DNA from 3 places in the Rhizobium sp. SG741 genome. Region 3 is predicted to be linked to each of the others. Evidence: predicted binding sites of a transcription regulator. Region 3 holds the regulator's gene; each other region holds the start of a gene.

Evidence for each region. Region 3 encodes PhoB, which activates phosphate uptake and scavenging genes when phosphate is short. Its sites were predicted from a motif close to TGTCATNNANCTGTCAT; they were not measured.
Region 1: FHT29_RS04515 (PhoX family phosphatase) is a predicted target of PhoB. The motif match lies at 1,664-1,680, and genes of this name have one in related genera.
Region 2: FHT29_RS17160 (DUF2278 family protein) is a predicted target of PhoB. The motif match lies at 1,559-1,575, and genes of this name have one in related genera.

The regions. Positions count from the first base shown of each region.
Region 1 is NZ_JAAZQP010000001.1:883,844-887,120, reverse strand. Features, by position in the region: gene FHT29_RS04515 (PhoX family phosphatase) at 1-1,600, opposite strand, end outside; gene FHT29_RS04510 (N-acetyltransferase) at 1,743-2,315, opposite strand; partial or broken gene FHT29_RS04505 (glutathione S-transferase family protein) at 2,663-3,277, shown strand, end outside.
Region 2 is NZ_JAAZQP010000006.1:144,302-147,578, forward strand. Features, by position in the region: gene FHT29_RS17150 (carbohydrate ABC transporter permease) at 1-419, shown strand, start outside; gene ugpC (sn-glycerol-3-phosphate ABC transporter ATP-binding protein UgpC) at 424-1,482, shown strand; gene FHT29_RS17160 (DUF2278 family protein) at 1,623-2,672, shown strand; gene FHT29_RS17165 (Xaa-Pro peptidase family protein) at 2,742-3,277, opposite strand, start outside.
Region 3 is NZ_JAAZQP010000003.1:391,237-394,513, forward strand. Features, by position in the region: gene pstB (phosphate ABC transporter ATP-binding protein PstB) at 1-561, shown strand, start outside; gene phoU (phosphate signaling complex protein PhoU) at 613-1,326, shown strand; gene phoB (phosphate regulon transcriptional regulator PhoB) at 1,359-2,042, shown strand; gene FHT29_RS10380 (GcrA family cell cycle regulator) at 2,231-2,764, opposite strand; gene FHT29_RS10385 (aspartate aminotransferase family protein) at 3,189-3,277, shown strand, end outside.

The DNA of each region.
Region 1 (3,277 bases), on a different contig from region 3:
TCGTCGTGTCGGTGGAGAAGGAGGCACCCACAGAGGCGACGGAAGGATCGCCGCACTTCAGCAGCACTTCCCATTTGCCTGACGTCGCCGAGAATTCGCCGCCGTCCTCGCTGATTTCGATGATGTGACCAAAGGCGTTGTCGGCGCGTGGGTTGGCGGTATTCACCTGTTCCGCCTTGCGCTTGGTATTGTTGGTCAGCATCACATAGACCTTGCCGTTGACGGCATTGGGTTCGATGTCCTCCGGGCGGTCCATCTTCGTCGCCCCGAGCAGATCGCCGGCGCGGCGGGTTTCGATCAGCACGTCGGCCTGGCTCGTAAAGCCGTTTTCCGTCGTCAGCGGACCCTGTCCGAACGTCAGCGGCAGCCATTGCAGCGCGCCGTCGTCGGCGAACTTGGCGACATAGAGCGTGCCGTTGTCGAGCAAGTCGAGGTTGGCGGCGCGGTCAGCCTCGTTATAGGCAGCAGCGGTCACGAACTTGTAGACATAGTCGAAGCGTTCGTCATCGCCGAGATAGAAGACCACGCGGCCATCCTTCGAGATGATGTTGGCAGCGCCCTCGTGCTTGAAGCGTCCGAGCGCCGTGCGCTTCTTCGGTACCGACTGCGGATCAAAGGCGTCGACTTCGACGATCCAGCCAAAGCGGTTGGGCTCGTTCGGTTCCTTGCCGAGGTCGAAGCGGTCGTGGAAGTTCGCCCACTCATATCCGCCTTCCGGCACGCCGTAGCGCTTGTAGTTGGCGGCCTCCTTGTGGCCTTCGGGCAGCTTGCCGGAGAAATAGCCGTGGAAGTTTTCCTCGGCCATGATGTAGGTGCCCCAGGGCGTTACGCCGCCGGCACAGTTGTTGAGCGTACCGATCACCTTCTTGCCGCTGGCGTCTGCCACCGTCTTCAGCCGCTCGTCGCCCGCTGCCGGGCCGGTGAGCTGCATCTCGGTCATGGTCGTGATGCGACGGTTGTACTTGCCATCAGGCACGACCTGCCATTTGCCGTCGACCTTGCGGATCTCGACAATGGTGCCGCCATGGGCTGCCATTTCGATATCCACCTGCTCCTTGCTCAGCGGTGCCTGCTTGATCTTGCCGTCCGCAACGGTCACCAGGCCCGGAAACATCAGGTGCGGATTGGTGTATTCGTGATTGACGACCAGCAGGCCGTGCTCGGACGAGCCGCCGAGCGGGATATAGCCGACATAGTCGTTGTTGTAGCCGAACTGGCGGCGCTGTGCTTCTGCCGTCTGGTTCTTCGGATCGAAGGCAGGTGAGTCAGCGAAAACCGCATCGCCCCAGCGCAGCAGGACATTCGCATCATAACCTTCCGCGACATGATGATCGGCATCGACACCGGCTTCGACCTCCTTGAAAATGAAGGCGGAACCGCCGGCTGCGCGTGCCTTTTCAGCGCTCATCAAAGCAACGGGCCCCACCGTTGCAGCGATGGCGGAAACGGCGAGCGACCCTTGCAGGAAGCCACGGCGCGAAAAACGACGACTGATGATTTCCCCCATCGTCGGATTGTCGGTGCAGTTTTGTCCCTCCCCGTCGGCTTCTTCGAGCTGACTGGTCGGGAATATGTCTTTCTGTGTGAGATTTCCTGTCATTGCTTTACCCCAAAGTTTAGCAATCGCCCGGAATAGGGCGAGGAAAACTCTTAGGTTGGCTATATGACAGGTCGATGAAAAATGACCGGGCGTCGGAATGCGAGAGCCACGGGCTTAGGTACAACTGTGGATGACACGGCCGCTAGACCGCAATTGCGGTCAGCGGCACCATCTCATTCGCATCTTCGTCTTCGGCAATAACGGCCGGAACAGAACCATCACGCCAGACGATCGAACCATGCAGCCGCTCATGCGTGTCGGCGGCAATCGGCACGACCAGAACGCGATTGGGATCGACCGGACCCGGAAACGTCAGGGCGTTATAAGCAACCTTTTCGAAGCCGAGCGGGCCGTAGTAGGGCGGGTCGCCGACAAGGATGACCGCTTCCGACCCCTTGCGTTTGGCGGCTTCGACAGCAATCCGCACGAGTTCGCGGCCGATACCCTGGTTCTTGTGCGAGGGCCGGACTGCGAGCGGCCCAAGCAGATGCCCCTTGACCGAGCCGGCAAGCACCGGCGTCATGCGCACGGAGGCGATCGTTTCTCCGTCGTCGGCGCAGATGAAGGACAGCGTGCGATCATGCGGCCCCTGCTCGCGAATCCGTGCAGCGGCACGGGTGAACCGGCCGGGACCGAATGCTTCTTCGTTGATGAGTTCGATGACAGCGTCGTGCGACGCATCCTCAGTGAGGTAGACCAGATCGTGCTTGTACATTAGACCAAGGAAACCATATAGACAGACGGAATTGTTCTCGAAGGCGCTCATCGAGCGTTCGGGATCATCGGCGTCGTCGCAGGCTTCTGGTGACTTTCATGACAAGCGGTCCTCAAAGTGTGACAAGCCCGATAGCAGGAAATATCCGGCGCGTCCAATGTAAAATGCGGGCCGCTGCTTGTTGACGCTGATCGTGTCTGCACGATGATGTGACCCAAGTGGAACGCCTCCGATGCCTGCCGATCATGCCAGCAACGCAGTGTTCATCGTTTATCGTCTCGAAATTCGGTCGGCATGCCGTATCTTCGAGGTTAAGTTGGCAGCAGCATTTCCGAAAGGACAGAACAATGGGCATGTTGGTTGACGGCGTCTGGCACGACGTCTGGTACGACACCAAGGAGACAAAGGGCCATTTCAAGCGGGCCGCATCGCAGTTCCGTAACTGGATCACCCCGGACGGCACACCCGGCCCGACTGGAACCGGAGGCTTCAAGGCCGAGGCCGGACGCTACCATCTCTACGTTTCGCTTGCCTGCCCCTGGGCGCACCGCACCCTGATCTTCCGCAGGCTGAAGAAGCTCGAGGATCTGATCCCGGTCTCGATCGTCGATCCGTTGATGCTGGAAAACGGCTGGGAATTCAAAGGGAAAGACGGAGGGACGCTCGATCCCCTTTTCGGCGCCAAGGCGCTTTGGGAAATCTACGTCAAGGCCGATCCGCACTATTCCGGTCGTGTCACGGTCCCCGTTCTCTGGGACAAGCGGACCGGCACGATCGTCAACAATGAGTCAGCCGAAATCATCCGCATGTTCAACAGCGCCTTCGATGCGTTGACCGGATCAAGGGAGGATTTCTATCCCGCAGACCTGCGATCGGACATCGATGCGCTGAACGAGATCGTCTACGACACTGTCAACAACGGCGTCTACAAGGCCGGCTTCGCGACAGCGCAGGAGGCCTAC
Region 2 (3,277 bases), on a different contig from region 3:
TCACCGGCCTCGTCGTCGTCTACACGGCCTTCAACGTGCCCTTCGCCACCTTCCTGATGCAGTCCTTCTTCGACGGCATTCCGAAGGATCTGGAAGAGGCTGCCATGATCGACGGCGCGACCCAGTTTATCGCCTTCCGGCAGATCATCCTGCCGCTGACGCTGCCCGGCATCGCCGCGACGCTCGGTTTCGTCTTCACGGCCGCCTGGAGTGAGCTGCTCTTCGCGCTCATGCTGATCAACGGCAATCAGGCCGCGACCTTCCCGGTCGGGCTTCTCACCTTCGTCTCGAAATTCTCGGTGGATTTCGGGCAGATGATGGCAGCGGGCGTCATGGCGCTCATTCCGGCCGCACTCTTCTTCCTGCTCATCCAACGCTATCTCGTGCAGGGCCTGACGGCCGGCGCGGTCAAGGGTTAGTCACATGGCATCGATCGATATCCAGAACGTCAAGAAGGCCTACGGCCATGTGCAGGTGCTGCACGACATCGATCTGAGGATCAAGGATGGGGAGTTCGTCGTCCTCGTCGGCCCATCGGGATGCGGCAAGTCGACCCTGCTCAGAATGATCGCCGGCTTGGAGGACATCAGCGGCGGCGAGATCCGTATCGCCGAGAAGCGCGTCAACGAGCTGCATCCGAAGGACCGTGACATCGCCATGGTCTTCCAGTCCTACGCGCTCTATCCGCATATGAATGTCGCCGGCAACATGAGCTACAGCCTGCGACTTCGGAAGATGGCGAAGGAGAGTATCGCGAAAGCGGTCGCGGCAGCTGCCGCGAAGCTCGGCCTCGATCCCCTGCTTGAGCGCCGCCCGAAGGCGCTTTCCGGCGGCCAGCGTCAGCGCGTCGCCATGGGACGCGCCATCGTGCGCCAGCCGAAAGCCTTCCTCTTCGACGAGCCGCTGTCGAACCTCGACGCCCGTCTGCGCGAACAGATGCGGGCCGAAATCAAGAAATTGCATGGCGACCTGAAAGCGACATCGATCTACGTCACCCACGATCAGATCGAGGCGATGACGCTGGCGGACCGGATTGTCGCCATGCATGGCGGGGTGGTCCAGCAGGTCGGGAGCCCCCTTGAGCTCTACGACCGCCCCGCCAACCTCTTCGTTGCCGGCTTCATCGGCTCACCCGGCATGAATTTTCTCGATGCGACCTATGAAACGGGCAGCATGAAGCTGAAGGACGGCACCGTCGTGCCGCTACCGGCGCCGCTAAACTTGCGGTCAGGCGTCAGGGCGACCCTCGGCATCCGGCCTGAGCATGTCGTCCTCTCTTCGGATCAGTCCGATATGGCCGCCAATGTCGAGCTTCTCGAGCCTACGGGTTTCGGCATCATCCTGCACCTTTCTCTGCATGGCCTGCCGTTCAAGGTGTTCACGCTGGATCGCAGTGCGTTGAGCGCCGGTACCCAGGTGAATGTCGCCTTTCCGCCGCAGCATCTGCACGTCTTCGATGAAGAGGGAAAAAGAGCGACCTAAGCGACGACTTTTTTCCTCGCCGGAGCCAAACAGCGCAAACTGATAGAACTTTGACGCGCGCGCGGCTATCTTTTAATGTCGCAGAAGTTTCATTCAAGTACGACACTATGCTCTTCCTAAAATAGACCAGGGAGGATGTCATGCCGCTTAACAATTACGCCGTGCTCAAAGGCAGACCCATCAACAATCGCCTGGCGACCGGCTCGAGCCCGCATTATCAGGTGCTCGTTTCGGAAAATGGAACGCTGTATCGCATCGCGGTCAATGTGCGTTCGCAGGACGGAAGCGAGGTCGAATTCCTCGTGCGGGACCGCTTTGAACATCCAATCACGGCACAGCTGGCCGAGCTGCCGGAAGGATTGCACCCGACGCCCAGCCAACCCGGTGGCGTCGCGCTCGATTTCATTCGCGGCAATCTCATGCAGCCCTGGGAACTGAAACCGCTTCCGATTTCGGCGGCAGGCCCCGACAACGATCTCAACGAAAAGATCGATAGTTACATTCAGCGCGCCATGTCGGACGAACAGGCGATGATCTATGCCTTTGGCGAGACCTGGGGACCGGAGAATAACAAGGCGGATCAATATTTCGGCTTCAAACCCGGCCGCGGCATTCATGACATCCATTTCAATCAGGGCAATCCGGGCGGAAAATACGCCTCTCAGAACGGTCCATGGCAGGACGGCGGCCTGATACTGGAGTTTCCTCGCGAGCAGCAATGGGTCGCGATCTTCATGAAATTCCAGACGCAGGCGTGGCATTCGGACGACACGGACGGGTCCGTCATCGTCGCGCCGAGCCGGGATCATCCGAACCTGCCGCATGCGCCGGTCGACCGTGATGCCATCCCGACCTTCGATGTACCGGACGGGCTGGTGCGCATCATCGCCGCCTATGTCAACGACGTTAAGACGCCCGAACGCGAAACCGTCACGCTGCTGAATACCGCCGATGTGCCCGTCGATCTCACCGGCTGGCAAATCAAGGACAAGCAGAAGAACGCAATGCCGCTCGCAGGTTCGATTGCTGCCGGCGCGACGCAGGTTGTCGAAATCCACCCTCCCGTTGCACTCTCAAACAAGGGCGGGATCATCACCCTGCTCAATGCGCAGGGCATCAAGGTCCACGGTGTCTCCTATACCAAGGATCAGGCTAAGCAGCCGGGACGTACTATTCCGTTCCAGGCGTGAGCACGGCTCATACGTTCTTCAGGCATTTCCCGGCGTTAGTTCCCTTCGGAGCGCCGGGGTCGCCTGCCATCAGGAAAATGGTTCGGTCGGCCCCTTGGACGGCTGGGTGAACCAACGCGGACCATCCGCCGTCATGTGGATATGGTCCTCGAGCCGGATACCGAATTTCTGCGGAAAGACGATCATCGGCTCGTTCGAGAAGCACATGCCGGCAGCAAGCGTCGTCGCATTGCCGCGCACGATATAGGGCTCCTCATGGATTTCCAGCCCGAGGCCGTGGCCGGCGCGGTGCGGCAGTCCTGGCAGCTTATAGTCCGGCCCCAGGGAATATCTGGCAAGCACGGCACGAGCAGCATCATCCAGACTTGAGCAGGTTGCGCCCAGCTTTGCGGCATCGAAAACGGCCTGCTGCGCATCGCGCTCGATCGCCCAGGCCTGTTCGAAGGCGCTGTCGCCTGTCTTCAGCTTGTAGGTTCGCGTCAGGTCGGAGTGATAGCCGTCGATGCGGCAACCGGTGTCCACGAGAATGACATCGTCTTCGCCGAGCGTCTGGTCACCATTGGCGCCATGCGGGAGTGACGTTGCCTCGCCAAAGGACACGATGC
Region 3 (3,277 bases):
ACGCTCGACGATCAGGATGTTTATGACAACAGCATCGATGTCGTGGAGCTGCGCGCGCGTGTCGGCATGGTCTTCCAGAAGCCCAACCCGTTTCCGAAGTCGATCTACGAGAACGTCGCCTACGGACCACGCATCCATGGCCTGCACAGCTCGAAAGCCGATCTCGAGCATATCGTCGAGACCAGCCTGCAGAAAGCCGGTCTCTGGGGCGAGGTCAAGGATCGGCTCTATGATGCCGGCACGAGCCTGTCCGGCGGCCAACAGCAGCGTCTGTGCATCGCTCGCGCGGTCGCAGTCAGTCCAGAGGTCATCCTGATGGACGAGCCATGTTCGGCGCTCGACCCCATCGCAACCGCAAAGGTCGAGGATCTGATCCATGAGCTGCGGGAAAACTTCACCATCGTCATCGTGACGCATTCCATGCAGCAGGCAGCCCGCGTTTCGCAACGCACCGCAATGTTTCATCTCGGCCATCTGGTTGAGGAGAACGATACCGATAAAATGTTCACCAATCCCGACGATTTCCGCACGCAGGATTACATCATGGGCCGTTTTGGTTGATGATGCCGTGCGCGCGGCTCCTTTCACACAGTTCACCTTGAGGATAGAAAAATGGTCTCCACTCACATTCTCTCTGCCTATGACGAAGACCTGAAGTTCCTGACGCGCCGCATTGCGGAAATGGGCGGTCTGGCCGAGCAAATGGTCAGCGACAGCGTTCGCGCACTGGTCCAAAGCGATACCAGTCTTGCGCAGAAGGTCATTTCCGACGACGTCATTCTCGATCATGCGGAACGGGAAGTCGGCGACAAGGCGATCGTCACCATCGCCCGCCGGCAGCCGATGGCCGCCGACCTGCGCGAGATCATGGGCTCGATTCGCATCGCTTCCGATCTGGAGCGTGTCGGCGACCTCGGCAAGAACACCGCCAAGCGCGTCATCGCCGTGCAGGGCACAGGCGTTCCGCGGCGGCTTGCCCGCGGCATCGAGCATCTCTCCGAACTGGCGCTCAGCCAGCTCAAGGAAGTGCTTGACGTCTATGCCACCCGTTCGCCGGACAAGGCTGTGTCGATCCGAGAGCGCGACGAGGAAATCGACGCGATGTACACCTCGCTCTTCCGCGAGATGCTGACCTACATGATGGAAGATCCGCGCAACATCACCACCTGCACGCATCTTCTCTTCTGCGCCAAGAACATCGAGCGCATCGGTGACCATGCCACCAACATCGCCGAGACGATCTATTACATGGCGACCGGCGCCCAGCCAGAAGGCGAGCGCCCGAAGGATGATACCGCCAACACCGTTGGCGCGGTGACGGAATAATCTGGAAGCGAAGAAAAGGAGACCAGAGGCGCATGGTTCCGAGAGTTGCTGTTGTAGAAGACGAGGAAGCGCTCAGCGTTCTGCTGCGCTACAATCTCGAGGCTGAGGGCTTCGAGGTCGATACGATCCTCAGAGGCGATGAAGCCGAATTGCGTCTCCAGGAGCGCATCCCCGATCTTCTGATCCTTGACTGGATGCTCCCCGGTGTATCCGGCATCGAGCTCTGCCGCCGGCTGCGTATGCGGCCGGAGACGGAGCGCCTGCCGATCATCATGCTGACGGCCCGCGGCGAGGAAAGCGAGCGCGTGCGCGGTCTTTCCACCGGCGCGGACGATTACGTCGTCAAGCCGTTCTCGACGCCGGAGCTGATGGCCCGCGTCAAGGCGATGCTGCGGCGCGCCCGCCCGGAGGTTCTCTCCACGGTACTGCGTTGCGGCGATATCGAGCTGGATCGCGAGACCCATCGCGTTCACCGCAAGAGCCGCGAAGTGCGGCTGGGACCGACGGAATTCCGCCTGCTGGAGTTCCTGATGTCCTCGCCGGGCCGGGTCTTCTCGCGTTCGCAGCTGCTCGACGGCGTATGGGGACACGATATCTATGTCGACGAACGTACCGTCGACGTGCATGTCGGCCGCCTGCGCAAGGCGCTCAATTTCTCCAATATGCAGGATGTCATCCGCACCGTTCGCGGTGCGGGTTACTCCATGGAAGCTTGAGCGGGTACGCCCGTTCAGGCATCGACATAGCGGCGGAAACAGAAAACGGGCCTTTCGGCCCGTTTCGTTTATCTGATCTAGAGCGGCTACGCGTTTCACCGACTCGCGTGACGGCTCTATGCTATTGTTTTTACGCAATTCCAGGAAAACCGCTTCGCACTTTTCCTGGAATTGCTCTATGGGGCATCTCAGCCGCGCGGTTGAGCTGGCCGACGCCGTTCATGCACCGGCTGGTAGGCCAGGCGCTGATGGTAGCCGCAATAGGGCGATGCATCCGGGCTCTCGTTGCCGCAGAAGTGGAAATCGTCCTTCAGCGGGTCACCGACGGGCCATTTGCAGGTGCGTTCCGTCAGCTCGGTCAGGACGAGGCGCCGAGAGATCGGAACGACGACGTTGGCAGCCGGACGATATTGGATCTCGTTGACCGCATCGACCTCAATCTCTTCCTTGAGCATGGTCGCGCCCTGCTGGCGGGTAACCGTGCGGGTTGCGACGCGCGATGTATAATTCGATGCGCGGGGCGCCGAGGCGCCGCGCTTCGGCGTTCGGGCAGCGGTCGCCGTGCCGCCCGCCTTCGCTCGGCCCGGCAGGCTCAAGCGGTGCACCTTGCCGATGACGGCGTTACGGCTGACACCGCCCAGCTGCGCCGCGATCTGGCTGGCGCTCAACCCTTCGGACCATAGCTTTTTAAGCTTCTCGACGCGTTCGTCTGTCCAATTCATGCCCTGTCTCCGCTGTCGCGTTTCCGATGGCAGAATCCTTCACCATTGCCCCGCATAGGATCGAGGCGCGAAACGCTCTAAAATTGTGGTGACTAGTTCCGCCGCATGCAGTCTAGCAATTGGTTTTTAACCTAGTGTGAGGCTGACTCCGTGACAAGAGTCGCGGGAATCTTGAGGAATCGATTTCGAGGTTTTCCCCAACTTGCTGTCCTGGCGTGGCATTTATGCAATATGATCCGGCCAACGCATCCCGTTCGGCTGCGGCCGCTCTCTCGCACCTGCTAAATCGCCAGTTTTGTTGACATCGCGGTGCAAAACATCAATAGTGCCCACGCCGCCGCAAGGCGGCATTTTTGATTTTTTCGGACCCGTTTCATGGAAAGGAAGCGATTGGTCCTTAGGGTTGTGATCGAGGAGATACGCCATGGCCGAGACAGCGGCGCTTTATGACACCTATATGCGCGCTCCGCTGCGGTTCGAGCGAGGCGAGGGCGTCTGGCTGATCACGGAAAA